4 regions of the Janthinobacterium sp. genome follow, and region 4 is predicted to be linked to each of the others. Evidence: predicted binding sites of a transcription regulator. Region 4 holds the regulator's gene; each other region holds the start of a gene.

Region 1 (7,517 bases), on a different contig from region 4:
CCTTCAACCGCGTGCAGACCTATCTGGCCTGCAACCGGCAGGTACCCGAAGCGCAGCTGGCCGCGATGCAGCGCGCCGTGAGCGCCATGCGCCGCGACGGCGCCATGGCGCGCCACGATCTGGTCAAGTAACGCTCACGCTTGCCACAGGCGCACGCAATTGCGTCCGTCGCGCTTGGCCTGGTATAGCGCCTGGTCGGCATGGCTGTAGGCGTGTTCGAACGCGGTGCCGGCGCGGTTCCAGCTGACGCCCACGCTGACGGTGACGGACCGCGTGATCGGCGCCGGCTGGCGCCGCGCGGCGATGGCGTCGCAGATATCCTGCGCCACCTGCCGTGCTTCCGCCAGCGAAGACGTGGGCCAGACCACCGAAAACTCTTCGCCGCCGACGCGGCCGATCTTCGCGTGCTCGCCCAGCAGCTGCTGCAGGCACTCCACCACGGCGCGGATCACGCCATCGCCGGCCGGGTGGCCGAAGTCGTCGTTGACCTGCTTGAACAGATCGATATCGAGCACGATCAGCGCCATGTCGCCCTGCGCCAGGCAGCGCTGCGCATGGTCGATCACGGCGCCGCGATTGAGCGCGCCGGTCAGCGGATCGTGGGTGGCGCGGTATTCGAGCTGGCCGGCCAGCGTCTGCAGTTCGCGGTTGAGCACATGCATGTCGCGCTCGGCGCGGTCGCTGCGGCGGATCAGGCGGCGCGTCTCGCGCATCAGGCGTTCGTAGTGGACAATCAGCTCGCCCAGCATGCGGCGCTGTGCCTCGCCGCTGGCGCCGTCGTCGGCATGCAGCTGGCGCGCGGCCGCCAGCGCCGCCGCTTCCTCGGTAAACAGATCGGGCTCCATGCTCGAGGCGGACATCTGCGCGCCCATGTCCTAGCCGCCCACGGCGTGGTCGTGGAAGTCCAGCGCCGTGAAGTCTTGCTGCAGTTCCTGGCCGAATTCCAGGATCGTGTCGTCATCCTCGTCGTGGTACCAGTTCAGGCGCACGCGGTTGCCGTCGATGGCGGCCTGGTTCAGGATGTCGAACAGCGTAAACAGCATCTTGGTGCTGGAGCTGTTGAAGTAGGCCAGCGACACATGCACGGTGATCTGCGCATCGTGGCAGGTCTCCACGTAGTTGCGCACGGCGGCGTTCAGCGGACCATAAAAGGCGGCCGCGTTTTCGGGATACGACTCGCCCTTGATCGACAGGATGTGCTGGTCGAAGCGGAAATCGATTTCGGGCGAACTGGGGGTCGCGGCGAGGAACAACGGTGGCAGGGTGGACGGTGATTGCATATGCTTTCCTGGTTCGGCTCTTTCAGATGATGGCTTTGATGCAGAAGATGGTGCTGCCCGGCTCCTGCGGATCCTGGGCGAATTCGAATTCCAGCGGTTCGCTGGCGTCGCGCGCCAGCGTCAGGAAACCCAGGCCCGCGCCCTTGCTGTCGGCCGGCGCTTCCTCGCGCAGCGCCTTTTTGTAGGCCAGGCGGATTTCGTCCATCGTCATCGAGTGCAAGGGTTCGAGCCGGCTGCGGATCTGCGCCACGTTCTCGGTCGAGACCGGATTGGCGCACAGCAGGAAAAAACTGTCGCCGCGCGTGCCGATGCAGAACGAGCCGCGCCGCATCTGCTGGTCGAGCTGGGCGTTCGGCACCAGGCTGTCCGAGGAGTAGTGCATCACGTTCTGCGACATCTCGATAAACGAGGAAAAGATGCGCCGCCGCGTCGGGCCGGCCGCGCCAGCCGTGTCCAGGCGTGCCTTGATGGTCTCGGAAATGGCGCTGACCACATGCTGCGAAAAGTAGCCGGTGTAAAAAAAGATGATATTGCGCTTGCGCGCCACATCCCAAAACTCGTTGAATTCTTGATACAGCACGTCAGTGCTCCTGGCTGGTTGTCGATGCGGTTGTCGAGGAACGTTACGCCTACAGGCGGAAACAGAAAAAGGTCAGGTCGTCGCGGCGCGGCTGCGCGCCCTGCCAGGCGCCAAAGTCATGCAGCAGTGCCTCGGCAACCTCGCTGGCCGGCGCTGCGCGGCGCGCCAGCAGCTGCTCGCGCATGCGCCGCTTGCCGTAGGCGATGTCGCGGCTGCCGCCGATCTGGTCGAGCAGGCCGTCGGTGGTGACAAACAGCAGGCTGCCGCGCGCCACCTCGATCGCCTGGTTGTGCCAGGCGTGGCCGGCCGGCGTGTCGATGTAGCCCACGCCCATGCGCGCGCCGTCGAAGCACAGCACTTCCTGCTGGCCCGGCGCGACCACGTACAGCGACTGTTTGGCACCGGCGAAATGCAGCTGCCGGCTGGCCGCGTCGTAGCAGAGGAAGGCACAGTCCATGCCATCGTTCGAGCCGGCGGCGCCGCTGCCGGCGCTGTCGTCCTGGCCCAGCAAGGTCTTGATGGCGCGGCTGACGGCACCGATCAGGGCGGCCGGATCGTGCGGACCCAGGTCGCGCAGCGCCTGGCTCAGGGCCGACGAGGCGATCAGGGTCATGAAGGCGCCCGGCACGCCGTGGCCGGTGCAGTCGGCCAGCGCCGCGAACCAGCCGCCCGCATGCCGTTCGAACAGGTAGAAGTCGCCGCCGACCACGTCGCGCGGCTGCCATTCCAGGTGCGCGTCGGGCAGCGCCGCGCGCAGTTCGGCCGACGAGGAGCGCAGCAGCGCGCGCTGGATCACGCTGGCGTAGTCGATGCTGTGCATGATCTGGCGGTTTTTTTCGGCCTGCATGGTGGCCACCACGTTCATCAGCTGCAGGCCGAAGCCGACGCCGGCCAGCGCGCCATCCTCGGTGATGATGAAGCCGTCGGCCAGCGCCTTTTCGCCCGCTTCGACGGCGCGAAAAGTCAGGTCTTCGATGCTCATGGCCGCGTCGACGATCAGCGGCTCCTTGTCCATGAAGGCGATGCAGCTCTTCTTGCCATAGACCTCGTGATAGAAGGGCTTGGACATCTGCGACATGAAGATATTGCGGCTGATCAGGCCGATCGGGCGGTCCTGTTCCGTGACGGGCAGGCTCATCATGTCGCGCCGCTCGGTGAACAGTTCAAGCACGGCGAAGTTGTTGGCGTCGGCCTGCACCGACTCGGTGGCGATGCACAGGTCGGCCGCGACGGACGAGCGATAACGGGGAAGATGCAATCGAGAGGCGTTGAACTCCACGGGCGGCTACCTTTACAAGACGATCGGCGCCTTTGTTGCCACGGCTGCAAGGCGGCTGGCAAAAAGGCAATCTCGACATGGTAGCGTTCGAATATGACAGCATGATTACCGGCTTGCCAAAACCGTATGCAAAATGGCTGCATGGCAAGCTGGTGGATCAGTCCAGGCGGCTGCCCAGCGTGCGCGCCTGCGCCAGCCAGCGCGCGCGCTGCTGCTCGGTCGAGTCCAGGATGGGGCCGAAGCTGGCCACCTTGACGGGCTTGATGCCGCAAAACTCCAGCGTGGTCTTGCGCAGCTGGTGGATGCCGGGCATGCGGTAAATCCAGCGGTAGTACCACGGCGGCGTATCCATCGTCACCAGCAGCTGGGCCGTGCGGCCTTTCAACAGCTGGGCCGGGAAGGCCTTGCCGGGACGGTACTTGAAGGCATAGCCGGGCAGGAAGGTGCGGTCGAGAAAGCCCTTCAGCAGGGCCGGCGCGCCGCCCCACCAGATCGGATAGGCGAAAACCAGGTGTTCGGCCCGGCTGATGGCTTCCTGGGCGGCCACGAGGTCCGCTTCCAGCGGCTGCACCTGGCGGTAGCCTTGATGCAGGATCGGATCGAAATCGAGCTGGCCCAGGCGCAGTTCGCGCACCTCGTGGCCGGCGTGGCGGGCAGCCTCGGCATAGGCGTCGGCCAGCGCGGCGCAGAAACTGTCGGAAGAGGGGTGGCCAAGGATGACCAGGATGCGTTTGCTCATGACGGCGGCTTTCTTGGAAAGATCAGCCTTCATGCTAAAGCCTGCCCCTTACGGCAGAGTCAAGCGCCGCAGGCAATCGGCGATCTCCGTGTCGATGCCGGCCAGCTGCGCGTCGAGCTGCTGCAGGCGCGCAATCTCGGATCGAAGCTGGGCCCGCTTGGCGGCGATCTGCTGCTGCAGCGCGGCCCAGTCGGTGTCGTCGCCGGCGAGTATCGGCAGCAGCTCGGCCAGGCGAAAGCCCAGCGCCTGCGCCTGGCGGATCAGTTTTACCTGTGCCAGGTCCTGCTGCGTGTAGCGGCGGTAGGCACCGCTGCGCCGTACTTCTTTCAGCAGGCCCAGCGTTTCATAGTGGCGCAGGGCCTTGGGGGTGGCGCCCGTCAGGCGCGCCAGTTCGCCGATATACATGGTTTTTCCAGAGGTGGACTGCCGCGCATCTTAACGCAAGCGATCCACCGCGCGCTCACATCCTGCGTGCCGGCACTTTTTTTGCCGTGCAGTCGGCGCAGGTGCCGTACAGGGACAGCGCATGCTCATGCAGGACAAAACCGCGCTCGGTGGCGATCTCGTGCTGGCGCTGTTCGATGCCTTCGTCGACGAATTCGTCGACCTTGCCGCAGCCGGTGCAGACCAGGTGGTCATGGTGCTGGCCTTCGTTCAGTTCGAACACGGCGTGGCCCGATTCAAAGTGGCGGCGAAACAGGATGCCCGCTTCCGCAAACTGCATCAGCACGCGGTAGATGGTGGCCAGGCCCACATCGATTTTTTCGGCCAGCAAGAGTTTATACACATCGTCCGCGCTCAGGTGCTTGATGCTTCCTTCTTGAAACAGCTGCAGAATCCGCAGGCGGGGAATCGTCACTTTCAGCCCCGATTCACGCAGTTCCCTCAATATATCCATGTCTCCGATTCCTATATAGATGCAGGTAAGTACATATTATATCGCAAATGATAATCATTACTATTCTCATTTGAATCGATGTTGTGGATGATTCATGCGGCGGTGCGGCAATTTTTTGACCTGTGCAAGGAAAAACCGGACCGATATTGTGCCTTCCAGCACTATTTGATGTGGATCAAAGTTTTTGCTGCACCGCACTCTTAGACTTCGCTGCGTTACTTAACGATAAAAAAGAGGGAACTAGAATGAAAAAGTCCGCAACTAAAGCAGCAATCGTTTTGGCCGCCATCGGCGCATTCGCCGGCAACGCAATGGCACAGGAAAGCCCATGGCTGGTCCGCGCCCGTGTGGTGCAAATCGATACGGCCAACAAATCTGCTCCCGTTGGTGGCGTCGGTGCATCCGACCGTATTCATGTCAGCGACAAAACGATACCGGAAGTCGATATTTCCTACTTCTTTACGCCGAACATCGCGGCCGAACTGATCCTGACCTACCCGCAAAAACACGACGTCAAACTTGACGGCGTCAAGGCCGGTACCTTCAAGCATTTGCCGCCGACACTGTCGCTGCAATACCACTTCATGCCTGAAAAACAGTTCAGCCCTTACGTCGGTGCCGGTGTCAACTACACCAATATCTCGGACGTGAAACTGGGCGGCCTGCGCCTGGAACATGACAGCTGGGGCTACTCGCTGCAAGCTGGCGTCGACTACAAACTGGACAAGAACTGGTCGCTGAACTTCGACGTCAAGAAAGTGCAGATCCAGAGCGATGTGCTCAGTGCCGGCACCAAAGTCAGCAAAGTGAAAGTTGATCCATATCTGTTTGGCGTCGGTGTCGGCTACCGCTTCTGATCACTCCCTTCCGTCTTCTGCGGATGAAACGAGCCCACCATTGCGTGGGCTTTTTTTGGTCTGTCGTGAGCCCGGCACGCCAGCGTTCGCGGTAGTATCACGGCAGTACAGGATGCGGGGGCAGTAAATGATGGATTTGCATGCGGATATCGTGCCCGGCGCCAGCGCCGCCGGGTTTTCGCTCGGCGACGATTTTCATGCCGTGGTGGCGGCGATCGGTGCGTTTCGCCGCTGGCAGCCGGGACAAGGCCACCTGGCCGCACAGCTGGCCACGAATCCGGGGTGGCTGTACGTGGCGCCAGCGCGCGACGGGCAAGCTGCGAAGCACGGTGCATCGCTGTATTTCCGCAATAACTGCATCCGCCTGGGCTGCAATGCCGATACCAGGCGCATCTGCCGGATCGAGGTCGGCGCCGGCTATCAGGGCCGCCTGTGGGGCGAGGTGCGCGTGGGCGACACGCTGGCCAGCGCGATGCGCCATACGGAACTCCACTATGACAGCGGCGAGGAGCTGTATTATCCGCAGCGCCCGGGATGCGGGGGCGTGGCGTTCTACGGGCTGGAAGCGGGCGCCGGCACCATGCCGAACGTGGAGATTCAATTCATTGTCGTCGATGGCGCAGCGCTGGAGCGGGACTGACGCCGCGCTGCGCCGGCGGCGCGTATTGCCTGTAATGCCAACCCGCGCCTACAATTGCTGCCGACGGGCAACCGCCCATGCAACCTCATGAGATCAAGCGAGACCACCATGCCTTTGAGTTCCTACCTGAATACCCGTCCCGCGCTGGGTGAACGCGTGTACCTGCACGACACGGCGCAAGTGATCGGCGACGTGCAGATCGGCGACGACTGCTCGATCTGGTGCAACAGCGTGCTGCGCGGCGACGTCAACCGCATCGTGATCGGCGAAGGCAGCAATATCCAGGATTTCTCCATGGGTCATGTGTCGCACAAGAATGCGGCCAAGCCGGACGGCTCGCCTTTGACCATCGGCAAATATGTGACCATCGGCCACTCGGTGATTTTGCACGGCTGCACCATCGGCGACGAGTGCCTGATCGGCATGGGCAGCATCGTGATGGACGACGTGGTGGTGGAGAAAAACGTGATGCTGGGTGCGGGCAGCCTGGTGTCGCCCGGCAAGGTGCTGGAAAGCGGCCACTTGTACGTGGGCCGCCCGGCCGTCAAGCTGCGCGCACTGACCGATGCCGAAATTGCTTACCTGCGCTACTCGGCCGAGCACTATGTGCGCGTGAAGAACAATTATCTGGCGGGCAGGGACGACGCCTGAGGCGGCTCATCGTCCAGCTGGCGCAAGTCCGGGCACGGCGGGCTTGGGGCAGGAAACCGCCGGCCGGCATGAGAGCCGGCGAGCAGGCATCAGCCCTTCGGTGCGGCACCTGGCTGCGTGTACTTGTCGAAGTTGGCAATATAGTCGTTGAAGTTATCGGTCAGCATGCGCTTGTACTGCTCCGTGAAAAAAGCGACGGCATCGTCTTTTTCCTGCTGCATCTTGCTGACGTCATTGGTCTTGCTGGCCACCAGGAAGGCATTGAAGCGGGCCGCGGCGTACAGCAGCGAGGTCGCCACTTCGTTGGCGGGACTGTGCATGCATTGCTGGTTGGCCAGGGCGATGACCTGGTCGGCGCGTTCCCAGAATTCGGGGCCCAATGTGGGTTTGGTGGTCGGTGCGTTCATGGAATTCCTTATCAAAGTGCGCGCCAGTCTACACAGGGCACCGGCCACTGTCCAGCCAGATACGCGGCCTCAGGCGGCGTCCACGATCTGCTGCACCAGTGCCGTGACCGGCTGGCGGATGTCGAGCACCAGGCCCGCTTCGTCCGCCTGCAAGGGCTGCAGCGTGGCCAGCTGGCTGTCGAGCAG
Region 2 (7,517 bases), on a different contig from region 4:
TCATCTGGCGCTTGAGTTCCGACTTCGACGGACGTTCATATTCCTGTTCGAATTCGGACGATTGGAAGCCGCAAGCTCCCCGGTTTGGATTTGGCATGATAAGGCGGGATTGGCCTCGTTGGCCGCACCTGTAAACTGTAAACGACTGCTATGATAACCTTTTTAGCGGCTTTCCGAAGAAAACAGAGCATGAACGACTCCGTATTTACCCATAGTCAAGAGCAATTGCAGCAACTTGCCCGTGATGTGTTGTCTTTTGCGCGCGAGGCCGGCGGTACCGATGCCGTGGCCGAGGTCAGCGAAGGCGGCGGGCTGTCTGTTTCTGTACGAAAAGGCAAGATCGAAACGATCGAGCAGAACCGCGACAAGGGCATGGGCGTGACGGTATTTGTCGGCAAGAAACGCGGCAATGCCAGCACTTCGGACTTCTCGCCGGCCGCGCTGCGCGCCACGGTGGACGCCGCCTACAACATCGCCCGCTTTACGGCCGAGGACGATTGTGCGGGCCTGGCCGACGCCGACATGCTGGAAATGTCGCCGCGCGACCTGCAGCTGTATTACCCGTGGCTGATCTCCACCGAAGAAGCCGTGGTGCTGGCGCAGCGCGCCGAAGCGGCCGCGTTTGCCGTCGATCCGCGCATCACCAACAGCGAAGGCGCCAGCGTGCATGTGCAGCAGTCGCACTTCGTGTCGGCCAATTCGCGCGGCTTTATCGGCGGCTATCCGTTCTCGCGCCACACGTTATCTGTCGCGCCGATCGCCGGCAAGGGCGCCAAAATGCAGCGCGACGACTGGTATTCGTCGGTGCGCGACGCGGCCACCATGTCCTCGCCCGAAGCCATCGGCCGCTACGCCGCCGAGCGCGCCTTGTCGCGCCTGAACGCGCGCAAGCTCGGCACGCGCACCTGCCCGGTGCTGTTCGAGGCGCCGCTGGCAGCCGGCCTGCTGGGTACCTATGTGCAAGCGACCTCGGGCGGGGCGCTGTACCGCAAATCCACTTTCCTCAACGATTCCCTGGGCACGCAGGTATTGCCCGATCACCTGCAGATTTTTGAGGACCCGCACGTGATCGGCGGCGTCGGTTCGGCGCCGTTCGACGAGGAAGGCGTGAAGACCTTCAGCCGCGACGTGGTCAAGGATGGCGTGGTGCAAGGCTATTTCCTGTCGAGCTATACGGCGCGCAAGCTGGGCATGCAGACCACCGGCAATGCGGGCGGCTCGCACAATCTGTACCTGACGTCCAGCCTGACAGCGCCCACCGATGATTTCGTGGCGATGCTGAAGAAGCTGGGAACCGGATTGCTGGTAACGGAACTGATGGGACAGGGCACGAACTACGTGACCGGCGACTATTCGCGCGGCGCTTCCGGCTTCTGGGTGGAAAATGGCGTGATTCAATACCCGGTGGAAGAGATCACCATTGCCGGCAACATGAAGGACATGCTGCGCCATATCGTCGCCATCGGCGCCGACGTGCTGCGCCGCGGCACCAAGCAGACGGGATCGATCCTGATCGAGAGCATGGTGGTGGCGGGCGGCTGAGACGGCATCATCCTGATTTTCTTGTCGAAAAAGCTGGTGGCAGCCTTGCGTCAGATGGCCCAGGTCGCGTAGGTCGGGTAGGTCGGGTTAGCTGGAACAGCGTAACCCGACAAAACCCAACACCCGCGACCCCGCTATCAAGCGCGCAGCGTCGACAAAATCGGTTGCAACACAGCAGCACCCAGGGCGGCGCTGCGGGCGCCGCTCCAGCCAGTCTGCTGGTCAGGGTCGTTGGCATTGTCCTTGAACGGCAGTTCCAGCGTCAGCGACAGGCAGCCGAAGGCGTGCGTGATATGGGGCGAACCCATGGTCAGCACTTCCGGCGTGAACGGGCCGTCTTCGTAGCCGTGCTGGTCCTGGAAGTCGGGGCTGGCCACCTTGAAGTCGGCGATAAAGCGGTCCTGCTCGGCTTTTTGTGCCGGCGTGAAGTTTTCCAGCGCATCGCTGCCGGCCACAAACACGTACGGCAGGCCTTCGTCGCCATGCACGTCGAGGAACAGGTCGCAGCCGATTTCATGCATCTTCTGCTTGACCAGGAACACTTCCGGGCTGCGCTCCATGGTGGGCGTCATCCACTCGCGGTTCAGGTTGGCGCCGGCCGCGTTGGTGCGCAGGTTGCCGCGTACCGAGCCGTCCGGATTCATGTTCGGCACCACGTAGAACACGGCGTCCTGCAGGCACTGGCGGGCAAACGGGTTGGCCTGGTCCAGCAGCGCTTCGAGCATGCCTTCGACAAACCATTCGGCCATCGTTTCACCGGGATGCTGGCGCGCGATGACCCAGACTTTTTTCTCGGCATCGGCGTCGCCGACCACCAGCAGGTTCATGTCGCGCCCTTCCACCGTGCTGCCCAGGTCGATCAAACGCACCAGCGGCGAGGCTTGTGCGCTGTCGATCAGCGCCAGGTGGCGGTCCCATGGATATGGCTCGAAGTAGGCGTAATACACGCTTTCTTCTTCCGGCGTGTGTGCGATCGTCATCACGCTGCCGTCAAAGCTGGTCGGCACGCGGAACCAGGTTTCGCGGTCGTAGCTGGCCACGGCCTGGTAGTCTTTCCAGCCGTCCGGGTAGGCGGACTTGCCGGCGTTCAGAAAGCGGATCGTGCACGCTTCGCCCTGCGCGCCTTGCAGGCGGAAATAAAACCATTGCGTGATGTCGGCGTGGGAATCCTTGCGGATGTTCAGTTCGATGGATTGGGCATCGTCGGCGCGCAGCACCTCGATCGCGCCGGCGTCGAACTGCTGGCTGATTTTAATGGTCATGATTGTTCCTGGTAAAAACAAAGAGGGTTTGCATCGTGTGCAATGGCGCGATGATACCCGTTTTGCCCGGGCCTTTGTGCCGGCGCAAACCCGGTGTGGATTGCTTTGCTAACGTGATAGCTCCACTACCGGGAGAAGATCATGGACGACAACGGCAAACATATCCGCGAACTGGAAAAGAAAGTCAGCGCCCTCAGTGACGCGCTGGCGCACCTGGGCAAGGGCACCACCCTGGAGGAATTCCTGCGCCTGCTGCGCAATCCCGGCTACACCACACCGGCCGAACTGACCTTCAACCATGCCATTCTCGACACCATGCAGTTGCAGGTCAATGCGCTCGACAAGCTGGGACAGGATCTGGTGGCGGGGGCGAAGCAGGTGGGGTCGAAGCAGTAGTCATATTTACCGAACCCCTTCAGGTATTCAGGCCGCCAAACCGTTCATAGAACCAGGCCTCAAGTTGCGGCACCTGCTCATCCTCGCGCCGCAAGGTGGCCACGATATGCTCTTCGGCCGCCGCATACGTGATGCGGTACAGCGCGCGCGCCAGCGCGTAGGCCTGCGAGCCGGGCCACGGTTCGGGCAGCAGCTCGACCGGCAATTGCGGGTCGTGCAGCTGCACCCGGCGATACGCGTGCGTCAGCAGTGAGCGGATCACGAAGGCCTGTTCCGCATCGATCGCCGGCTGCGCCTGCAGCATGGCCAGCAGGGGCTGGAAGCTGGCGATGAATTTTTCGTAGCCGGCCATCACTTCCGACAATTCCCAGCATTCGGCCACCATCTCGCGCAGCGGGCGCCCGCTCACGCCAGGCAGCTCCGTGCTGTGGCAGACATACAGCTTGCCCTGCACCTCGTTGCGCACCAGGATGTCTTCCAGCGCATCGGCATTGCTGGCCGGATGGCCGAAGATGCCGGGCGCCACCAGTCCATAACCTGCCCACAGCAATTCCTTGCGCAGCGCGCCCCGTTCGCTGGCATTGATATTGCCGGCCGCGCCGATCACCAGCGTCCAGCTGCCATCCCAGTGTTTTACCAGCGGCGCGTAGATGCGCCGGTAGGCGCGCTCGAAGCGGGCCAGCGCTTCCGGACGGATGGTATAGGCGCTGCGGCGTCCGTCGCGTTGCGAACTGAGCCAGCCTTCCTGGGCCAGCCGGAACACGCTGGTGCGCAGCAGCCGGTCGTTGACGCCGAACGGCGCCAGCAGCTCGATCAGGCTGCCCAGCCAGATGGCGCCGCCGCGCGGCACGATGGCGTCGCCAAAGATGGTCATCACCAGCGACTTCGAACGAGGCGGATCATTGGCGAGGAAATCGGCTATCCATGCGGTGCAAGCGGTGTTCTTCATGTGTTCCTGGTCTGGCCGTAGCGGTCATTTTGATAAAGGCAGCAGTCTACTTGACGCAGCGTTTGCCCCGCGCGGGTGCACGGACTATTTTTCATATCATACCCTTGCCAAAGGAACATAAGATACGGATTTTACAAATGATTCAAATCAAGTGTATGCAAATAGTTTTATGTATCGTATTATGTGTTGATCGCTTTGCGCAGCAGCGCAGAACACAGACATGGGAGACTCATCATGTACGCACAAATGGTTGAAACCGGCCTCAAGAACGTTCGCTCCATCGACGACATGGGCGCGGACGAGCAGGCATTCCAGGCACGCATCGACGAAGGCATCAAGATCGAAGCCAAGGACTGGATGCCGGACGCTTACCGCAAGACCCTGATCCGCCAGATTTCGCAGCACGCCCACTCGGAAATCGTCGGTCAATTGCCAGAAGGCAATTGGGTGACGCGCGCGCCGACCCTGAAACGCAAATCGATCCTGCTGGCCAAGATCCAGGATGAAGCGGGCCATGGCCTGTACCTGTACAGCGCGGCCGAAACGCTGGGCGTGTCGCGCGACGAGCTGCTGGCCGCCTTGCACTCGGGCAAAGCCAAGTATTCGAGCATCTTCAACTATCCGACCCTGTCGTGGGCCGACATGGGCGCCATCGGCTGGCTGGTCGACGGCTCGGCCATCATCAACCAGATCCCCCTGTGCCGCTGCTCGTATGGTCCGTATGCGCGCGCCATGATCCGCGTCTGCAAGGAGGAATCTTTCCATGCGCGCCAGGGCTACGACATCATGATGTCGCTGTGCAAGGGCACGCCCGAACAGAAAGCCATGGCCCAGGACGCGCTGAACCGCTGGTGGTGGCCGTCGCTGATGATGTTCGGCCCGTCCGACGCGGCCTCCGTCAACAGCGCACAATCGGCGCAATGGCGCATCAAGCTGTTCTCGAACGATGAACTGCGCCAGCGCATGGTCGACCAGACCGTGCCGCAGATCGAATACCTGGGCTTGACCGTGCCCGATCCCGACCTGAAGTTCAATGCCGAGACCGGCCACTATGAATTCGGCGAGATCGACTGGTCCGAGTTCAACAATGTATTGAAGGGCAATGGTCCGTGCAACCGCGAACGCCTGCAGACGCGCGTGAAAGCGTACGAGGATGGCGAATGGTTCCGCGATGCACTGGTCGCCTATGCCGACAAGCAGACCGCGGTCAAAGCGGCAGCCTGAGAATCTACATAAAAACAGTAAGGGGACAGCATCATGAGCAAAGAATGGCCTTTGTGGGAAGTTTTCATCCGCAGCCAGCATGGCCTGGCGCACAAGCATGTGGGCAGCCTGCACGCCTCCGACGCCGCCATGGCCGTCAATCATGCGCGCGACGTCTACACGCGCCGCAATGAAGGCGTGAGCATCTGGGTGGTGCGCGCCGCCGATATCGTCGCCAGCAGCCCCGGCGACAAGGGCGCGCTGTTCGAGCCGTCGAACAGCAAGGTGTACCGCCATCCCACCTTCTTCCCGATGCCGGAAGAAGTCAAGAACCTGTGACGGGAGCGATCGCAATGGACGATAAAGTCAATTACCTTCTGCGCCTGGGCGACAATGCCCTGATCCTGAGCCAGCAGCTGTCGCAGTTGTGCGGCAAGGGTCCGGCGCTGGAAGAAGACATGGCGCTGACCAACGTCGCGCTGGACCTGCTGGGCCAGACGCGTCTGTGGTTCAGCCATGCGGGCGAACTGGAAGGCGCGGGCCGCGACGAGGACGATATCGCCTATCTGCGCGACGCCCATGATTTCAAGAACTGCCTGCTGGTCGAACAGCCGAACGGCAATTATGCCGACACCATGATGCGCCAGTTCTTCTTCGACACCTGGCATTACTTCCAGCTGCTCGAGCTGACCAAGGCCAGTGACCCGCGCATCGTCGAAGTGGCACAAAAATCCATCAAGGAAGTCACGTACCACCTGCGCCGCAGCGGCGACCTGATCGTGCGCCTCGGTGACGGCACCGCGGAAAGCCACAGGAAAACCCAGGCTGCCGCCGACGCGCTGTGGATGTACACGGGCGAGATGTTCAACTACGACGCGGTCGACAACGCCATGGTCGCCGCCGGCATCGCGCCGCCTGCGGAACTGCTGCGCGCCAGTTTCCTGGAACACGTGGCCGAGATCTTTGCCGAAGCCACGCTGGCCATGCCGGCGCCGGACGCCTGGATGCAAAAGGGCGGCAAGCAGGGCACGCACTCGGAACACCTGGGTTTCATCCTGGCCGAGATGCAGTTCCTGCAGCGCGCCTATCCCGGGTCGGAGTGGTAATGAACACGCAGGCAGGCGCACTCGATGCGGCGCAGGTCTGGGCCTGGCTCGGCGACGTGCCGGACCCGGAAATCCCTGTCATTTCGGTGGTGGACCTGGGCATCGTGCGCGACGTCGAAGTGACGGGCGAAGATGCCTGTGTGGTGACGATCACGCCCACTTATTCCGGCTGCCCGGCGATGCAGGTGATCGCCGATGCCGTGACGGACGCGCTGCGCGAGCATGGCGTGAGCAAGGTGACGCTGGTGAACCAGCTGTCGCCCGCCTGGACCACGGACTGGATGAGCGACGAGGGCAAGGCCAAGCTGAAAGGCTATGGCATCGCCCCGCCGCAGCAGCAGGTGATCGATATCAGCGGCCTGAAAGGTGGCGTCAAGCGCGTGGCCATGCCGAAGCTGGAAGTGATCTGCCCGAACTGCGGTTCCAGCCACACGCAGCTGACCAGCCAGTTCGGCTCCACGCCCTGCAAGGCGCTGTACAAATGCATCGATTGCCGCGAACCGTTTGATTACTTCAAGTGCCACTAAAAAAAGCACGAAGTCCGAAGAAACTGGAGATGAAGCATGAGTAAATTTTATCCGCTGTCCGTGTCGCACGTGCGCAATGAAACGCGCGACACCATCGCCGTCACGTTCGACGTGCCGGCCGAGTTGCAGCAGCAGTTCCGCTTCCAGCAGGGCCAGCACCTGACCCTGCGCGCCAATATCAATGCCGAAGACGTGCGCCGCTCGTATTCGATCTGTTCGGCGGTGCAGGACGGCACCCTGCGCGTGGCGATCAAGCGCACGCCCGGCGGCGCATTTTCCACCTGGGCCAACGATACCTTGAAGGCCGGCACTACCATCGAAGTGATGCCGCCGATGGGCCACTTCAACGTGCCGCTCGACTGCGTCAACCGCAAGCACTACCTGGCCTTCGCCTCGGGCAGCGGCATCACGCCGATCCTGTCGATCATCAAGACCACCCTGCTGACGGAACCCCTGAGCCGCTTCACGCTGTTCTACGGTAACCGCGCCTCGTCGTCCGTGATCTTCAAGGAAGAACTGACGGACCTGAAGG
Region 3 (7,517 bases), on a different contig from region 4:
GGTTTCCGACCGGCGACGTGGCCACCATCGACGCGGACGGCTACATGCAGATCACCGACCGCAGCAAGGACGTGATCAAGTCGGGCGGCGAGTGGATCGGCACCATTGACCTGGAAAACCTGGCCATGGCGCACCCGGCCGTGTTGCAGGCGGCCTGCATCGGCCTGTTCCACCCGAAATGGGACGAGCGCCCGGTGCTGGTGGTGGTGCAGCGGCCCGGCATGACGGTGACGCGCGCCGAGTTGCTGCAGTTCTTTGACGGCAAGATCGCCAAATGGTGGACGCCGGACGACGTCCTGTTTGTCGATGCGCTGCCGATGGGGGCGACCGGCAAGATCCAGAAGAACAAGCTGCGGGAGCAGTTCAAGGGGCACACGCTTGGGTAGTGGCGGTGTCGGGTTACGCCCTGCGGGCTAACCCGACCTGCGTGTCGCCGACGTGCCGGGCAGGTCGGATTAGCGGGCCGCCGAGGCGCGAACGCCCGTAATCCGACAACATTGTTGGCCATGCCATCAAGCCGCCTGCCCCAATTTATCCAGCAACCGGTCGCAGCGGAACACGCTCAGCGTCTGCCGTTTTTCGCTGGTGCCGATATCGATCATCTCTTCCATCTCGCTGCGCAGGTCGTTGTGGCTGCCGGTGCGGATCAGCTGCGGCGCGGAAAAGCGCTGGCTGTCGGAAATCGTCATGATATTGTTGACCGCATCGACCAGGAAGCCGTAGCGCTCCTCGCCCCGCTCGATGATCAGGATCCTGGCATTGCTTTCGTCCGCCAGCGGCGGCATCGCGTACAGCTGGCGCAGGTCGACGATGCTGATCATCTGCTGGCGCAGATTCAGTATGCCGCGCAGGTAGCTTGGCATGCCCGGCGGCCTGGTGATCGCGCCGCCCATGTCGATGATTTCGCGCACCTGTTTGATTTCGACCGCAAACGGGTTTTCCACCGTAAACGTGATATACACCTGGCGCTGCGCCTTGCGCACCGCTGCCTTGGCCGCTTCCTCGGCCGGATACAAGCGGGCATGGCCCTGCTGCATCTCGACGATTTCCGCGTTCGACAGGATTTCGCGGTGGTCGAGCACGATCACGTCGCCCACGCCGTCCTTCGTGATGCAGCCTGCAAACATGGCCGCGCGCGCACGGCTCAACAGCGGGATCGGCAGCACTTCGTCGGCAAAATAATGGACGATGCTGTCGACCGAGTCGACCAGGAAGCCCACGGTGGCGTCGTCGAGGCGCACCACGATCACGCGCTGGTCCGGCGAGCTGCCCGCAGCACGGCCCGGCGCCTGCAGCAGGGCGGCAAAATCGACCACCGCCACCTGGCTGCCGCGAAAATGCATGCGGCCCAGGCACAGTTCGCTATTCAGGATCGAGCTGTGCAGCTCGGGCACGCGGATGATTTCCTGGATCGCGGCCATGTCGAACGCAAACGCGGAACCGGCCGCGTGAAAGCTCACGCACTGGCGCCGCTCGCCCTGCGCCAGCAGCCGCGCGCTGTGCTTGCCGGTGGCGGCCTGGCGCGCCAGCACGTGCGGTACGTTTTCGATGCGGACCAGGGCGTGCGGATCGAGGATCTGCAGCAGGCGCGCGCCGTCGTCCTGCAAGATGGTGCCGGCAATCACGGCATGCGCGTCGCCGGCCGCGTATTGCAGGCTCGAACGCTGCGACGGCTGCACGCGCATGATCTCGCCCGTGTCCTGGAACACGATGCCGACCAGCACCTGCTGGAAGTCGAGAATGGCGACCTTGTCGGTGGCAGCGGCGGCGGGCGCCCCGGGGCGGAACAGCCGGCCCAGGTTGACCACCGGAATCACGCTGCCGCGCAAGGTAAACATGCCTTCCAGATAGGCGGGCGACAGCGGCAATACCGTCATCTTCGCCGGATAGTTGACCACCTCGCGGATGCAGCTGGCGGGCAGGGCGAACTCGTCGCCGCCCAGATAGAACGAGCCGAACAGTTCAGGTGCACTTGCCGGCTCACTGGCCACGGCACTGGCTTCATGCATGTGCATGCTGGACTCCGGCATAGGGATTGACGGCCCGGCCCGGCCGGTTGCCGGAGGCGGCCACGTCGGTGATGGCAAAGCTGTGGTCGGCGCAATCGATCAACAACTGGCGGCCGTTGCTGCCGCCCAGCGCGCAAAAGCTCACATGCAGGCCGCAGCGCTCCAGGTATTTGCGTGCCGCCTCGACATTCTGCCGGCCCACCTGCAGGCGGGTGCTGCGCCCGCCAAACATGCTGGCGCCGCCCGCCAGCACCACGTCGATGTCGGGATAGTCGGCCACGCGCGCGCCCATCAGCCGCAGCAGCGCCGGCACGGCCTGGCTCACATAGCGCGCTCCCATGCTGGCGTCCGGTCCCGGCGCCTCCGGCAGCAGGCAATGCGCGAGGCCGCAGCGGTCGCCCTTTTTCCAGATAAAGCCGATGCCGATGCACGAGCCGAGCAGGGCCTGCAGCTGGTCGTCATGCGCACCCACGCGCAGCTGGCCCATGCCTACCTGTTTCAGGGGCGTGTCCCACAATTCCGTGTGCAGCGTTGCAGCCATCGTTGCATTCATTTACGCCTCGCCTGTCTTGTAAATCATGGGGAACTCGAATTGATAGCCGGTACCGAGGCGGGCAATCGTTTCCGATTCGCCCAGGATCAGCCGGCCTTCGTCCTTGAGGCTGTGGCGCGCCTGGCGCAGTACCGTTTCCTGGTGCTCGGCATCGAAATAAATCAGCACATTGCGCAGGAACACCAGATCGAACTGCTGGGCCGGGCGCAGCGGTTCGAGCAGGTTGTGCAGCGCGAAGCTGACGTTCTGCCGCAGGATGTCATTGACCTGCACGCCCTGCGGCGACGGCGAAAAATACTTGCGCAGCAATTCCGGGTGCGACAGGCCGATGCGTTCGACCGAACGGCCGCTGTACTGGCCGGCGCGCGCCGCGTTCAAGATCTGCTGCGAAATATCGCTGGCAAAGATCTGGTAGCGGAAGGACGGCTGCAGCACCCTGAATTCCTCGCACACCATGGCGATCGAATACAGCTCCTCGCCGCTGGCCGCCGCCGCCGACCAGACTTTCAGGCAGGCGCCCGGATGCTGGCGCGCCCAGCCGGGCAGGTAGCGCTCGCGGAAATACGCCCACACCTGTGGCGTGCGGAAGAACAGCGTGTCGTTGGTAGTCACCAGGTCGATGAAATGCGCCACTTCCGAGCGGTCGCTGCTGACGCGGTCCAGGTAGGCCTGGTAGCTGTGCAGCGACAGTGCCTGCAGGCGCGGCTGCAGACGCCGTTCGAGCAGGATGCTCTTGCGCGGCGTCATGGCGATGCCCGTATGCTCGCGCACCATGGCGATCAGGCTGGCAAGGACTTCGGGCGTCAGGGTGGCGGCATGGCTCATCGTCAAGCTGCTCCTAGACCACGAAACCGGAGACGGTCTGGTTCAGGTTGCCGGCGCGGTCGTTCAGCGCGTCGGTCGAACGGGCGATGCTGTCGACATTGGCCGCCGACTTTTCCGTTTCCTCGGCAATGTACTGGATCGCGGTCGACACTTCGCGCGCCGTCAGCAGCTGTTCGTTGGCCGCCTTCGAGATGTCCGAGATGGCCAGGGTGGTCTTGCCTACGCCCGAGACAATCTTGTCGAAGGCATCGCTGGCCTGGCGCGAAATCTCGCTGCCGGTGGTCACGCGCTTGACCGACTCGTTGATCAGCTTGGAGATTTCCTTGGTGGCCTGCGACGAGCGCTCGGCCAGTTTGCGCACTTCGTCGGCCACCACCGAGAAGCCCAGTCCATGTTCGCCGGCGCGCGCCGCCTCGATGGCCGCGTTAAAGGCCAGCATATTGGTCTGGTTGGCGATCTCGCTGATGACCTTGACGATCTCGCCGATATCTTCCGACGAGCGGTTGATCAGGTCCATCGCCTCGATCGATTTCGCCACCGCGCGCGCGCCCGCTTCGGCTTCCTGCTGCGTGGTGCGCGCCAGGTAGTCGGCGCTGGACACGTTTTCGGCGATCGAATTGATGGAATACGTCAGGCCGTCGATCGAGGCGTTCATCTGCTCGACGGTGGCGCCCAGCGCCTGCGTGCCGACCGCCACGCCGGTAGCCCGTTCGGCGATCGCGTGCGAGGAATCGGCAAAGCCGCCGGCGGCGGTGACCACATTGGCGATCACGCCGCGCAGGTCGACGATCATCTTGCCGATGCCGCCCGCCAGCAGGTCGATCGGCTCGTCGCCTTCCTGCACGATGGTGCAGGTCAGGTCACCCTGCGCCGCGCGCGCCACCGATTCGAGCAGGGTCTTGACCTTGCGGCTTTCGTCCCGCGATTTGTCGTGGATGCTCGCTTCCAGTTTCACCTGGTCGGTAATGTCGATGGCAAACTTGACCACCTTGTACGGCTTGCCATTCAGGTCGAGGATGGGATTGTAGGTTGCCTGTATCCACACCACCTTGCCATCGTTGCCGATGCGTTTGTAGCGGCCGCTGTCGAATTCGCCGCGATTGAGCTTTTGCCAGAATTTTTTATAGTCGAGACTGTTGGCATAGTCCGCCTCGCAGAAGATGCGGTGATGTTCGCCCTTGATATCGGCCAGTTCATAACCCATCACTTCGAGGAAATTCGGATTGGCGTCGAGCACATTGCCGTTGACGTCGAATTCCACCACCGCCTGCGCCTTGCCGATCGCGCTGACCTTGCCTTCGTATTCGGCATTGCGCATCTTGCTGGAGGTCACATCGGTGGCGAACTTGATGACCTTATAGGGCTTGCCGTCGGCGTCGAAGATCGGGTTGTACGAGGCACTGATCCATACCTCGTGGCCATCCTTGGCGATGCGCTTGTACTCGCCCTGGTCGAATTCGCCGCGCGCCAGCCTGGCCCAGAATTCGCGGTATTGCGGCGACTTCACATAGTCGGGGTCGCAGAACATGGCGTGATGGTGGCCTTGCACCTCGTCCAGCGTATAGCCGACAACACGGAGAAAATTGTCATTCGCGTGCAGGATGGTACCGTCGAGCTCGAATTCGATCACCGCCTGCACCCGGTTGATGGCAGTATTGATCGCTTGTAAGTCCAGATCCTGGGAATGGCTGACATGGCTGGCTGCGTCCATAATATTTCCTTCAATATGAGTCGGCGTTAATTGAAAATCAAAAAGCATCATTAATGCATTAATTGTGACAAAGCGTGAGAATATGCCGCGTCTTATATGGCGTGATAATTGGTGAGAATGTCGAAACGCATGCCGCATTACATGACAGCCAGTGTGCCATATATGAGATGGCCGGTAGTGTATTGATTTTCATCACTAAATTTATGATTCCTTGTTGCCTGCAGAAAAACAGAAAAGGTCAATAAATAATGGAAAAAGTGGCGCTATTCCCGTATTTTTCATTCAAAGATAAATACTTTCGAATAACAGACTCATGTATTAATATTTGTATTTCGTGCAATATTATGAATATCCGTTCGATAGTCGCCGATTGCTTTTGTGGCGCTTGGCAGCCGCCATCCGCGGCGATCGGGTACCATGACGCCGGGCAGTACCGCGCGCAGGGGGCGGACAAAAATAATACGAGCGTTCTTTTGTGCGGTATAGTCAAGCTTCAGCACTGGCAAGTTGATATGCCAACTGAAGATACGCCAACTGAATTCACCAAACCAACAAGGAAGAGACAATGAGCGCCGACTATCAAGTCAACGGTTCCGTAGCTGTGATTACCCTCGCCAATCCACCCGTCAACGGACTGGGCCTGGCCACCCGTACCGCCGCCGTGGCCGGCATCCGCCAGGCGCTGGCGGACGACGCCATCAAGGCCATCGTCATCACGGGCGCCGGCAAGGCCTTTTCAGGCGGCGCCGACATCAAGGAATTCAATTCCCCCAAGGCCCTCACGGAGCCGACTTTGCACACCCTGATCAATGTGGTGGAAAGCTCGACCAAGCCGGTGATTGCCGCCATCCATAGCGTGTGCATGGGCGGCGGGCTGGAGCTGGCGCTGGGCTGCAATTACCGCGTCGCCGCGCCTGGCGCGCAGATGGCCTTGCCGGAAGTCAAACTGGGCATCCTGCCCGGCGCCGGCGGCACGCAGCGCCTGCCGCGCGTGCTGGGCCTGGAAATGGCGTTGAACATGATCGTCTCGGGCACGCCGGTGGCGTCCGAAAAACTGGCCGGCACGGCGCTGTTCGATGAAGTCACACAGCCCGGCGCCGACCTGCTGGCCGCCGCCGTGGCATTTGCCGAAAGAATCGGCGATGCGCGTCCGCTGCCGAAAGTGCGCGACCGCAAGGTCGATTATCCGAACCATGAAGCGTTCCTGCAGTTTTCACGCAATACCGTGAAAGCCATGTCCGGCCCGTTCCCGGCGCCACTGAAATGCGTGGAAGCAGTCGCCGCTGCCGTGACGATGAAATTCGACGACGGATTGAAATTCGAGCGCGAGCTGTTCATGCAGCTGGTGCAGTCGCCTGAATCGAAAGCCTTGCGCCACGCCTTTTTCGCCGAGCGCGTGGCCAGCAAGGTGCCGGACGTGCCGGCCGACACGCCGGTGCGCGCGATCGCCTCGGCCGCAATTGTGGGCGCCGGCACCATGGGCGGCGGCATCGCCATGAATTTTGCCAACGCCGGCATCCCCGTGATCCTGCTGGAAACGAAGCAGGAAGCGCTGGACAAGGGCCTGGCCACCATCCGCAAGAACTACGAGAACACCGTCAAGAACGGCAAGCTGACGCAGGAAAAAGCCGAACAGCGCATTGCGCTGGTCACCGGCACGCTCCGATACGAAGACGTGGCGCAGGCCGATATCGTGGTCGAGGCCGTGTTCGAGGAGATGGGTGTCAAGGAAGCGGTGTTCAGGCAGCTCGATGCGGTGATGAAACCGGGCGCCATCCTGGCGTCGAACACCTCGACCCTGGACCTGGACCAGATCGCCAGTTTCACCGGGCGCCCGCAGGACGTGATCGGCACGCACTTCTTCAGCCCGGCCAACGTGATGAAGCTGCTGGAAATCGTGCGCGGCAAGGAAACCGGCAAGGACGTGCTGGCCAGCGCGCTGGCGCTGTCGAAAAAATTGAAAAAGACCGGCGTCGTCTCGGGCGTGTGCGACGGTTTTATCGGCAACCGCATGATCGAGCAGTACAGCCGCCAGGCCGGTTTCCTGCTGGAAGAAGGCTGCCTGCCGGAGCAGGTCGACAAGGCGGTGGAAAAATTCGGCTTTGCCATGGGGCCGTTCCGCATGGGCGACCTGGCCGGCAACGATATCGGCTGGGCCATCCGCAAGCGCCGCTACGTGCAGAAGCCGGACGTGACGTATTCGAAAACGGCCGACCTGCTGTGCGAGCTGGGACGCTATGGCCAGAAGACGGGCGCCGGCTGGTATGACTACAAGGCGGGCGACCGCAAGGCTTATCCGTCCGAGCAGGTCAATGCCATGATCATCGAGCATTCACAGGCTATCGGCGTCGAGCGGCGCAAGATCAGCGACCAGGAAATCGTCGAGCGCCTGGTGTATGCGCTGGTCAACGAAGGCGCG
Region 4 (7,517 bases):
TGGGCAGCCAGGCCGAGGGCATCGCCGACGACCTGTTACTGATACGGAGAATGGCCATGAAAACCACGGCACGCAATCAATTCCTGGGCAAGGTGGCGGCACTCAAGACGGGCGCGGTCAATGACGAAGTGATCCTGGAACTGCCGGGCGGCCAGCAAATCGTGGCCGTCATCACCCAGGGCAGCAGCGAAAGCCTGGGCCTGGCGCCGGGCGTGGAAGCGTTCGCGCTGATCAAGGCCTCCTCGATCATCCTGGTGACGGAGATGGCAGGCGCGCGCTTGTCGGCGCGCAACCAGCTGGCCGGCAGCGTCACGCGCGTGCAGACCGGCGCGGTGAACACGGAAGTGGTGCTCGATTTGCCGGGCGGCGGCACGATCGCCGCCATCGTCACCAACCAGAGCGCCAGCGAGATGGGGATAGTCATTGGCAGCGCGGTGACGGCGATCTTCAAGGCGTCGAGCGTGATTCTGGGCGTGCCCGCGTAAAATCGCACAGGTCGGATTGGCGGGGCGCAGCCACGCGTAATCCGACAACATTGTTGGCGCCGTTGGTGATGTCGGATTACGCGCAAGCGCTATCCGACCTACGCCGCTTCACGGTAATTCAATCCTCCAGCCGCGACAGCCAATCGGCCGCCGCCAGCAGCACCTGTTCCAGCTCCAGCACCGTTTGCGCCAGCAGCGCCGGTACCTCGCCATGGCGGCCTTCGTCGATCGCCTGTTCGGTGGCAAACGAGGCACGGATCAGGCGCTTGGTGCCCAGCGTTCCCACCGAGCCGCGCAGGCCGTGCAGGATGCGCGCGACGTCGCTGTGGCGGCCTGCCTGCAGCGCTTCCCCGGCCGTGCGCAGCGGCGCCATGCCCTTGCTCAGCGCGTCTTCCACCATGCGCCGCAGCACTGCCCTGCCCTTGGCGTCTTTGCCCATCACGCGCATCAGCGCGGCCATCGAAAACACTTCCTCGTCGAATACCGGCCGTGGTACTTCGGCGGGCGGCTGCGGCGGCCTGGGCAGGTAGCGGCCGATCACCTCCATCATCTCTTCCACCACCACCGGCTTGGCGATAAAGTCGGTAATGCCGGCCGTCATGCAGCGCTCGCGCTCGGAGGCCAGCACGCCGGCTGTCATGGCGATCACGGGCAGAGTCAGGCGTAATTCGGTACGGATGATGTGGGTGGCGCTGAAGCCGTCCATTACCGGCATCTGCATGTCCATCAGCACGATGTCGTAGCGCGGCGCTTCCGCGCGCAGGCGCTCGACGGCCAGCAGGCCATCGCCCACCACGTCCAGCGTGGCGCCCATGTGCTCGAGGATGCCGCGCGCCACCGCCTGGTTCAAATGATTGTCTTCCACCAGCAGGAAATGCACGCCGGCCAGTTCGGTGCCGGCCTGCTGCAGCGCGATATGCTGCTCGCCGTCCTGCTTGGCATTCAGGGCCTGGTGCAGCGCGTCGAACAGGCTCGAACCCGTGATCGGCTTCATCAGCACCACGTCCGCTTCGGCCGCGCTCGAGATTTCTTCCAGGTGGTTGCGGGCAAACGCGTTGACCATCACCACGATGGGCTGGCGCTGGCCGGTGGCCGCATGGCGGATCGCCTTGGCCGTGGCCAGGCCGTCCATCACCGGCATATGCCAGTCGGCCAGCACCACGTCGTACGGCTGCTGCTGCTCCAGGCGCTCGCGGTACAGCTCGATGGCGGCAAAGCCAGAATCGACTTCGTCGGCGGCCCAGCCCCAGGCTTCGATCAGTTTCACGATCAGTTCGCGCGTGGTGCGGTTGTCGTCGGCCACCAGCAAACGCAACTGGCCCAGCGCCGGCTTGCGCCGCTCTTCGTTCGGCTGCGCCAGCGCCTCGAACGGCACGCTGAACCAGAAGCGGCTGCCCTTGCCTTCGCTGCTGGCGACAGCGATATCGCCACCCATCATGTGGATCAGGTGCTTGCTGATTGCCAGGCCCAGGCCGGTACCGCCGAAACGGCGCGTGATGCTTTGATCGCCCTGCGAAAAGGCGGTAAACAATTGTTCCTGCTGCTGCGGCGTCATGCCGATGCCGGTGTCGCGCACTTCGAAGCGCAGCCAGGCCTGGTCGGCGGTTTGCTGGGCCAGGCCGACCGCCACCACCACTTCGCCGCTGGCGGTAAATTTGATGGCGTTGCCGGCCAGGTTGACCAGGATCTGCTGCAGCCGCTGGGCGTCGCCGACGAGGCGGCGCGGCACGTCCGCATCGACCGCGATGGCCAGCTCCAGCTCCTTTTCGCCGGCGTTCATGGTCATGGTGGTGGCCAGCGTGTTCATCACTTCGTCGAGGTCGAATTCGACCGGCGACAGGTCCATGCGGCGCGCCTCGATCTTGGAAAAGTCGAGCACGTCGTTGAGGATGCCCAGCAGCGATTGGCCGGCCACGCGCACCATGGTCAGGTATTTGCGCTGTTCCGTATCGAGCTTGGTATTGCCGAGCAAATACACCATGCCCAGCACGGCGTTCAGCGGCGTGCGGATTTCATGGCTCATGTTGGCGACGAAATCGCTTTTCGCGCGGTTGGCCGCTTCGGCGCGGTCGCGTTCCTGTTCCAGCTCGGCCGCACGCGCCTCGACTTCGTGCTGCAGGCGGTCGCGCTCGCTCATCAGGCTGTTGAAGGCCGCCGTCAGTTCGCCGATCTCGTCGCGCTGCTCTACCGGCAGCGGCGTGAAGCGCTGGCCGTTGTTGCGCAGCGCCAGCAGGGTGTTGCGCAGGCGCACCAGCGGCGACAGCAGGCGCACCGTCACCCAGCCCAGCACCAGCGCCGCCAGCAGCGAGGCGCAGGCGCTCCACAGCACCAGGCGGTACAGCACGCCGTCGAACGGCTCGAACGCATCGTCGATGGGCAAGGAGGCTGCCAGCAGCCAGTTGACCGATTTCAGGCGCTTGAAACTGTTGACGGCCTTCACGCCGCGGCTGTTGCTGCTGACCATGCTGCCTTCGCCACCGCGGGCGATCAGCGCGCTGGTGGTGGGATTGGCGTTGGGCGCGCGCGGCTGCAGCAGCTTGGCCGGGTCCGGGTGCAGCACATACAGCGGCACCTTGCCCTGGGTCAGGATGAAGTAATATCCGTTCTTGCCCACCTTGGCATGGCGCAGGTCGCCCAGCAGGTTATCCTTGTACAGGCGCAGCACGCCGATGATGATGCCGGCCACCTCGCCGTCCTTGCCCAGCACGGGCGCCACCATCTGCACGATCGGCAGGCCGCTGGTCTTGCCCAGCAGCGGCTCGGTGATCATCGGCTGGCGCGTGCGCATGACGGTCTGGAAATACTCGCGGTCGGCCACCTCGATGCCGCTGCGCCCCGGCACTTCGGGCACGTCGCTGACCACCTTGCCGTGTGCATCTAGCACCAGCACGTCGTCGAACAGGGCCAGCATGGCGCGCTGGGTGTAGTAGTCGCGCAGTTGCGCCGGTTGCTCCATCAGCGCGGCCGGCTGGCGGCGCGCCGTTTCGGTGATCACGTCGAGCAGCATGCCGAGCTTGTCGTCGAGTTCTTCGGCCGTGCGGTCGATCATGGCCGTTTGCTGGCTTAACAATACTTTGGTGAAGTCGTCGCGCATGCGCTGCACTTGTACCAGGGTCACCAGGGCGATCATGGCGACCGAGGTCAGGCTGGTCGCCAGCGCGACTTTTGCTTTGATGCCGAGTGGCTTCATAATTTCCTTTGCATGGCAAGCGGCATAGATGCTCTGAGGAATTCTCCTATCAATAGGTCAACTTGGCAAGCGCGGGCTTGTGGTGCTGATGCAATGGAAATACATGAAGAAAGTCATTCATTGGCCGCATTTCGCCGAAATTGGCACACGGGCCCGGCGGATACAGTAAACTTGTTGTTGTATTTTCTTAAAGGTACTCACCATGATACAAGCGCTATTGACCCCAACCCTGCCCACCGTGAACGTGGAAGCGTTGCGTGCGCGCTGCGCCACCTGCAGCATGCACCAGTTGTGTTTGCCGATGGGACTCGATGTGGGCGACATGGATCGCCTCGACCAGATCATCGGACGGCGCCGCAAGGTGGCGCGCGGCGCCTCGCTGTTCCGCATCGGCGATTCGTTCCAGAACCTGTATGCGATCCGTCTCGGCCACTTCAAGACCTACCAGATCAATCCGGGCGGCGAAGAACAGGTGACGGGTTTCCAGATGGCCGGCGAACTGCTGGGCATGGACGCCATCAGCGCCGACCGCCATCATTGCAATGCGGTGGCGCTGGAAGACAGCGAAGTGTGCGAGATCCCGTTTTCCAGCCTGGAGCAATTGCTGGGCAATATGCCGACCCTGCTGCGCCATTTCCACCGCATGATGAGCCAGGAAATCACGCGCGAGCAAAGCGTGATGCTGTTGCTCGGTAATATGCAGGCCACGCAGCGCTTCGCCGCCTTTATCGTCAACCTGGCGTCGCGTTACGAAGCGCGTGGCTATTCGGGCAGCAACTTCCAGCTGCGCATGTCGCGCGAGGAAATCGGCAACTATCTGGGCCTGACCATCGAAAGCGTCAGCCGCCTGCTGTCGAAATTCAAGAAGGAAGGCTGGCTGCGCGTGTCGAACCGCGAGATCGAGATCCTGCAGCCGGCCAAGCTGAAAGCGATTACGGCCGGCACCGACGTCTGCAAATAATCAGAGCTCGCTGTCGGCGCGCAAGGCAATGCTGCGCTGGGCCGGCCAGGTCCAGATGCCCGACAGGCGCCAGACCCGTTTGTTGTCTTCCACCAGCACCTGCCAGCGGCTGCGTTCGAGCATCGGCAGCGAGACGGAAAAATTGCCGTCGGCATCGGGCTGCACCATCAGGCGGATGTCTTTTTCAGGCAGGGTGGCATGCGCCAGGTGCAGCTGCAACGGCTGCAGGTAGGGCTTGCCGAAGCTGTGCACGGCGCCGGTCAGGCGCGATTGCGCCACGTCGTAGGCCAGGCTGGTATCCATCGCCAGGTCGCTGGCGACCGTATCGCGGCGCAGGTCCTGGTTGATCGCCTTGCCCTGCTTGTAGTAGTCGCCCACTACCAGCGCATCGGGTTGCGTGAAGGCGATATAGCCCATGAAGCTGCCGACCACGACAGACAGGCCGGGGCCGATCATCAGCAGCCACGGCCAGCGGTGCTTGTACCAGGGATCGGCGGGAGGTTGCAGTTTGGCGGTTTTGGACATTTGGATCTCCTTGAAGGTCAGACCCTGTGGGACTCGGCGTCCCCGTCTGACCCCAGCTCTTGCTTCCGGGTTAAAACTAACGTTAATTTGACGCACAATTTTTTTGTACCCCAACGGCGCAATGCCAGGGTCGGACCCACAGGGTCCGACCCCGAACATCGACATCACCTCGGCACAATGAATACCGCGCTTTCGCGCACATGCAGGGACGGCTCGTCGAGCGACTGCAGCTCGATCTGGATCTTGTTCGAGCCCTTCTCGCCCACGCCGTGCGGCACGCGCAGGCGCACCGGCCAGCCCAGCGTTTCGGTGGGCTGCAAGGTCACTTCGTCGCGCGTCAGCAAGGTCAAGCCGGGCAGGCCAGAGACCGCAATCTTGAAGTGCTGGCGCTGTTCCGAGGTGTTCATGATCTGCAGACGGTAGACGTTTTCGATCATGCCGTCTTCCACTTCGCGGCCCATCGAACCGCGGTCGCGGATCACGTCCATCTTCAGCGGCGTGCGCAGGAACAGCGAAGTACAGACGGCAATCACGATCAGCGCCAGGATCGAGGTATAGATCAGCACGCGCGGACGCATGGCCCGCTGGCGGATCTGCTTCGCGCTGAAGTTGTTCTCCATCGCATGGTCGGTGCTGTAGCGGATCAGGCCGCGTGGACGCTCGACCTTGTCCATCACGCTGTTGCAGGCGTCGACGCAGGCGGCGCAGCCGATGCATTCATACTGCAGGCCGTTGCGGATGTCGATGCCGGTCGGACAGACCTGCACGCACAGGGTGCAGTCGATGCAGTCGCCCAGGGTTTTTTCCGTCCCTTCCTTGGCCGCCTTCTTGTTCAGCGCACCGCGCGGCTCGCCGCGTTTTTCATCGTAGGTGATGATCAGGGTGTCCTGGTCGAACATCGCGCTCTGGAAGCGCGCATACGGACACATGTATTTGCATACCTGTTCGCGCAGCCAGCCCGCGTTGCCGTAAGTGGCCAGGCTGTAGAACAGGATCCAGAACCATTCCCACGGGCCGAAGTCAAAGGTGCGCACTTCCTGCACCAGGTCCTGGATCGGCGTGAAGTAGCCGACAAAGGTAAACCCCGTCCACAGCGCGATCGCGCCCCACGCCAGGTGCTTGGCCACCTTCTTGGCGGTCTTGCGCACCGAAGGGCCCTGCCGGTCGAGCGCCATGCGCGCGCTGCGCGTGCCTTCGATCTTGCGTTCGACCCACAGGAAGATTTCGGTGTAGACGGTTTGAGGACAGGAAAAGCCGCACCAGACCCGCCCGGCTATCGCCGTGACCAGGAACAGCAGGTAGGCTGCGATGATCAGCAGGGCCGCCAGATAGATGAAATCCTGCGGCCACAGCACGACGCCGAAAATGTAGAACTTGCGCGTGGTCAGGTCGAACAGCAGGGCTTGCCTGCCGTTCCAGTTGAGCCACGGCAAGCCGTAGAACGCCAGCTGGGTGAGCCAGACGCACACCCAGCGCCAGGTTGCATAGCGCCCTTTGGCCTCGCGAGGGTAGATCTGCTCGCGGGCCGCATACATCTTGATGACTTGGGGTTCCATCACATCACTTCACAGGGACCGCAGGCTGGGGGTTGGACAGGCTCCAGATATACGCCGACAGCACGTGCACTTTCGACTCGCCAAGGAAGTCGCCGAACGCGGGCATGGTGTTGTTGCGGCCCTTGCGGATGGTTTCCATGATGGTGTCGGCGCTGCCGCCATACAGCCAGATCTTGTCGGTCAGGTTCGGTGCGCCAAGCTGCTGGTTGCCCTTGGCGTCGGCGCCATGGCAGGCCATGCAGGCGCCGAATTTCGACTTGCCCAGCACCGATTTGACGGGGTCCGAAGTCGAGCCCGACAGGCTCAGCACGTAGTGGGCCACGTTCTCGATATCCTGCTCCGAACCGAGAGCGGCGCCCATCGGGATCATGATGCCGTTACGGCCATGCATGATGGTGGTCTTGATGATGTCGGGGTTGCCGCCATACAGCCAGTCCTTGTCGGTCAGGTTCGGGAAACCCTTGTTGCCGCGCGCGTCCGAACCATGGCACTGCGCGCAGTAGGTCAGGAACAGGCGCTGGCCGATGGCGTTCGCCTGCGGATCGGCGGCCACCGTTTTCAGGTCCTGCTTCAGGTACTTGTCGAACAGCGGACCGTATTCGGCTTCCGCCTTTTTCAGTTCCTGCTCGTACTGGCCCGACGATTTCCAGCCCAGCTTGCCGGCGTAATTGCCCAGGCCCGGATACAGGAACAGATAGGCCAGCGCGAACACGATGGTGATGTAGAACAGCCACATCCACCAGCGCGGCATCGGCGTGTTGAGTTCCTTCAGGTCCTCGTCCCACACGTGGCCGGTGGTG

The links. The regulator FNR, encoded in region 4, switches genes on or off when oxygen is low (the NO sensors DNR and NnrR bind a similar motif). The targets are predictions, from matches to a motif close to TTGATNNNNATCAA.
Region 1: a site for FNR is predicted at 4,942-4,955, ahead of RTQ46_RS13305 (OmpW family outer membrane protein). Genes of this name have one in related genera too.
Region 2: a site for FNR is predicted at 4,287-4,300, ahead of paaA (1,2-phenylacetyl-CoA epoxidase subunit PaaA). Genes of this name have one in related genera too.
Region 3: a site for FNR is predicted at 5,281-5,294, ahead of RTQ46_RS09415 (PAS domain-containing methyl-accepting chemotaxis protein). Genes of this name have one in related genera too.

What each region holds. Positions count from the first base shown of each region.
Region 1 is NZ_DAMAGB010000020.1:55,326-62,842, reverse strand. Features, by position in the region: gene RTQ46_RS13345 (transporter substrate-binding domain-containing protein) at 1-131, shown strand, start outside; gene RTQ46_RS13340 (GGDEF domain-containing protein) at 135-860, opposite strand; gene RTQ46_RS13335 (DUF1987 domain-containing protein) at 876-1,280, opposite strand; gene RTQ46_RS13330 (SiaB family protein kinase) at 1,303-1,860, opposite strand; gene RTQ46_RS13325 (SpoIIE family protein phosphatase) at 1,910-3,118, opposite strand; gene RTQ46_RS13320 (NAD(P)H-dependent oxidoreductase) at 3,297-3,878, opposite strand; gene RTQ46_RS13315 (MerR family transcriptional regulator) at 3,927-4,283, opposite strand; gene fur (ferric iron uptake transcriptional regulator) at 4,339-4,776, opposite strand; gene RTQ46_RS13305 (OmpW family outer membrane protein) at 5,022-5,633, shown strand; gene RTQ46_RS13300 (hypothetical protein) at 5,761-6,273, shown strand; gene RTQ46_RS13295 (gamma carbonic anhydrase family protein) at 6,382-6,924, shown strand; gene RTQ46_RS13290 (DUF3144 domain-containing protein) at 7,014-7,331, opposite strand; gene RTQ46_RS13285 (gluconokinase) at 7,401-7,517, opposite strand, start outside.
Region 2 is NZ_DAMAGB010000003.1:20,943-28,459, reverse strand. Features, by position in the region: gene yjgA (ribosome biogenesis factor YjgA) at 1-97, opposite strand, end outside; gene pmbA (metalloprotease PmbA) at 190-1,542, shown strand; gene RTQ46_RS03115 (M14-type cytosolic carboxypeptidase) at 1,680-2,804, opposite strand; gene RTQ46_RS03110 (hypothetical protein) at 2,946-3,200, shown strand; gene paaX (phenylacetic acid degradation operon negative regulatory protein PaaX) at 3,220-4,149, opposite strand; gene paaA (1,2-phenylacetyl-CoA epoxidase subunit PaaA) at 4,384-5,373, shown strand; gene paaB (1,2-phenylacetyl-CoA epoxidase subunit PaaB) at 5,407-5,691, shown strand; gene paaC (1,2-phenylacetyl-CoA epoxidase subunit PaaC) at 5,706-6,458, shown strand; gene paaD (1,2-phenylacetyl-CoA epoxidase subunit PaaD) at 6,458-6,985, shown strand; gene paaE (1,2-phenylacetyl-CoA epoxidase subunit PaaE) at 7,022-7,517, shown strand, end outside.
Region 3 is NZ_DAMAGB010000011.1:280-7,796, reverse strand. Features, by position in the region: gene RTQ46_RS09435 (3-(methylthio)propionyl-CoA ligase) at 1-386, shown strand, start outside; gene RTQ46_RS09430 (chemotaxis protein CheW) at 513-2,015, opposite strand; gene RTQ46_RS09425 (chemotaxis protein CheD) at 2,002-2,562, opposite strand; gene RTQ46_RS09420 (protein-glutamate O-methyltransferase CheR) at 2,563-3,387, opposite strand; gene RTQ46_RS09415 (PAS domain-containing methyl-accepting chemotaxis protein) at 3,401-5,098, opposite strand; gene RTQ46_RS09410 (3-hydroxyacyl-CoA dehydrogenase NAD-binding domain-containing protein) at 5,664-7,517, shown strand, end outside.
Region 4 is NZ_DAMAGB010000009.1:57,763-65,279, forward strand. Features, by position in the region: gene RTQ46_RS08665 (TOBE domain-containing protein) at 1-485, shown strand, start outside; gene RTQ46_RS08670 (response regulator) at 604-3,675, opposite strand; gene fnr (fumarate/nitrate reduction transcriptional regulator Fnr) at 3,878-4,636, shown strand; gene RTQ46_RS08680 (FixH family protein) at 4,637-5,161, opposite strand; gene ccoG (cytochrome c oxidase accessory protein CcoG) at 5,326-6,717, opposite strand; gene ccoP (cytochrome-c oxidase, cbb3-type subunit III) at 6,722-7,517, opposite strand, start outside.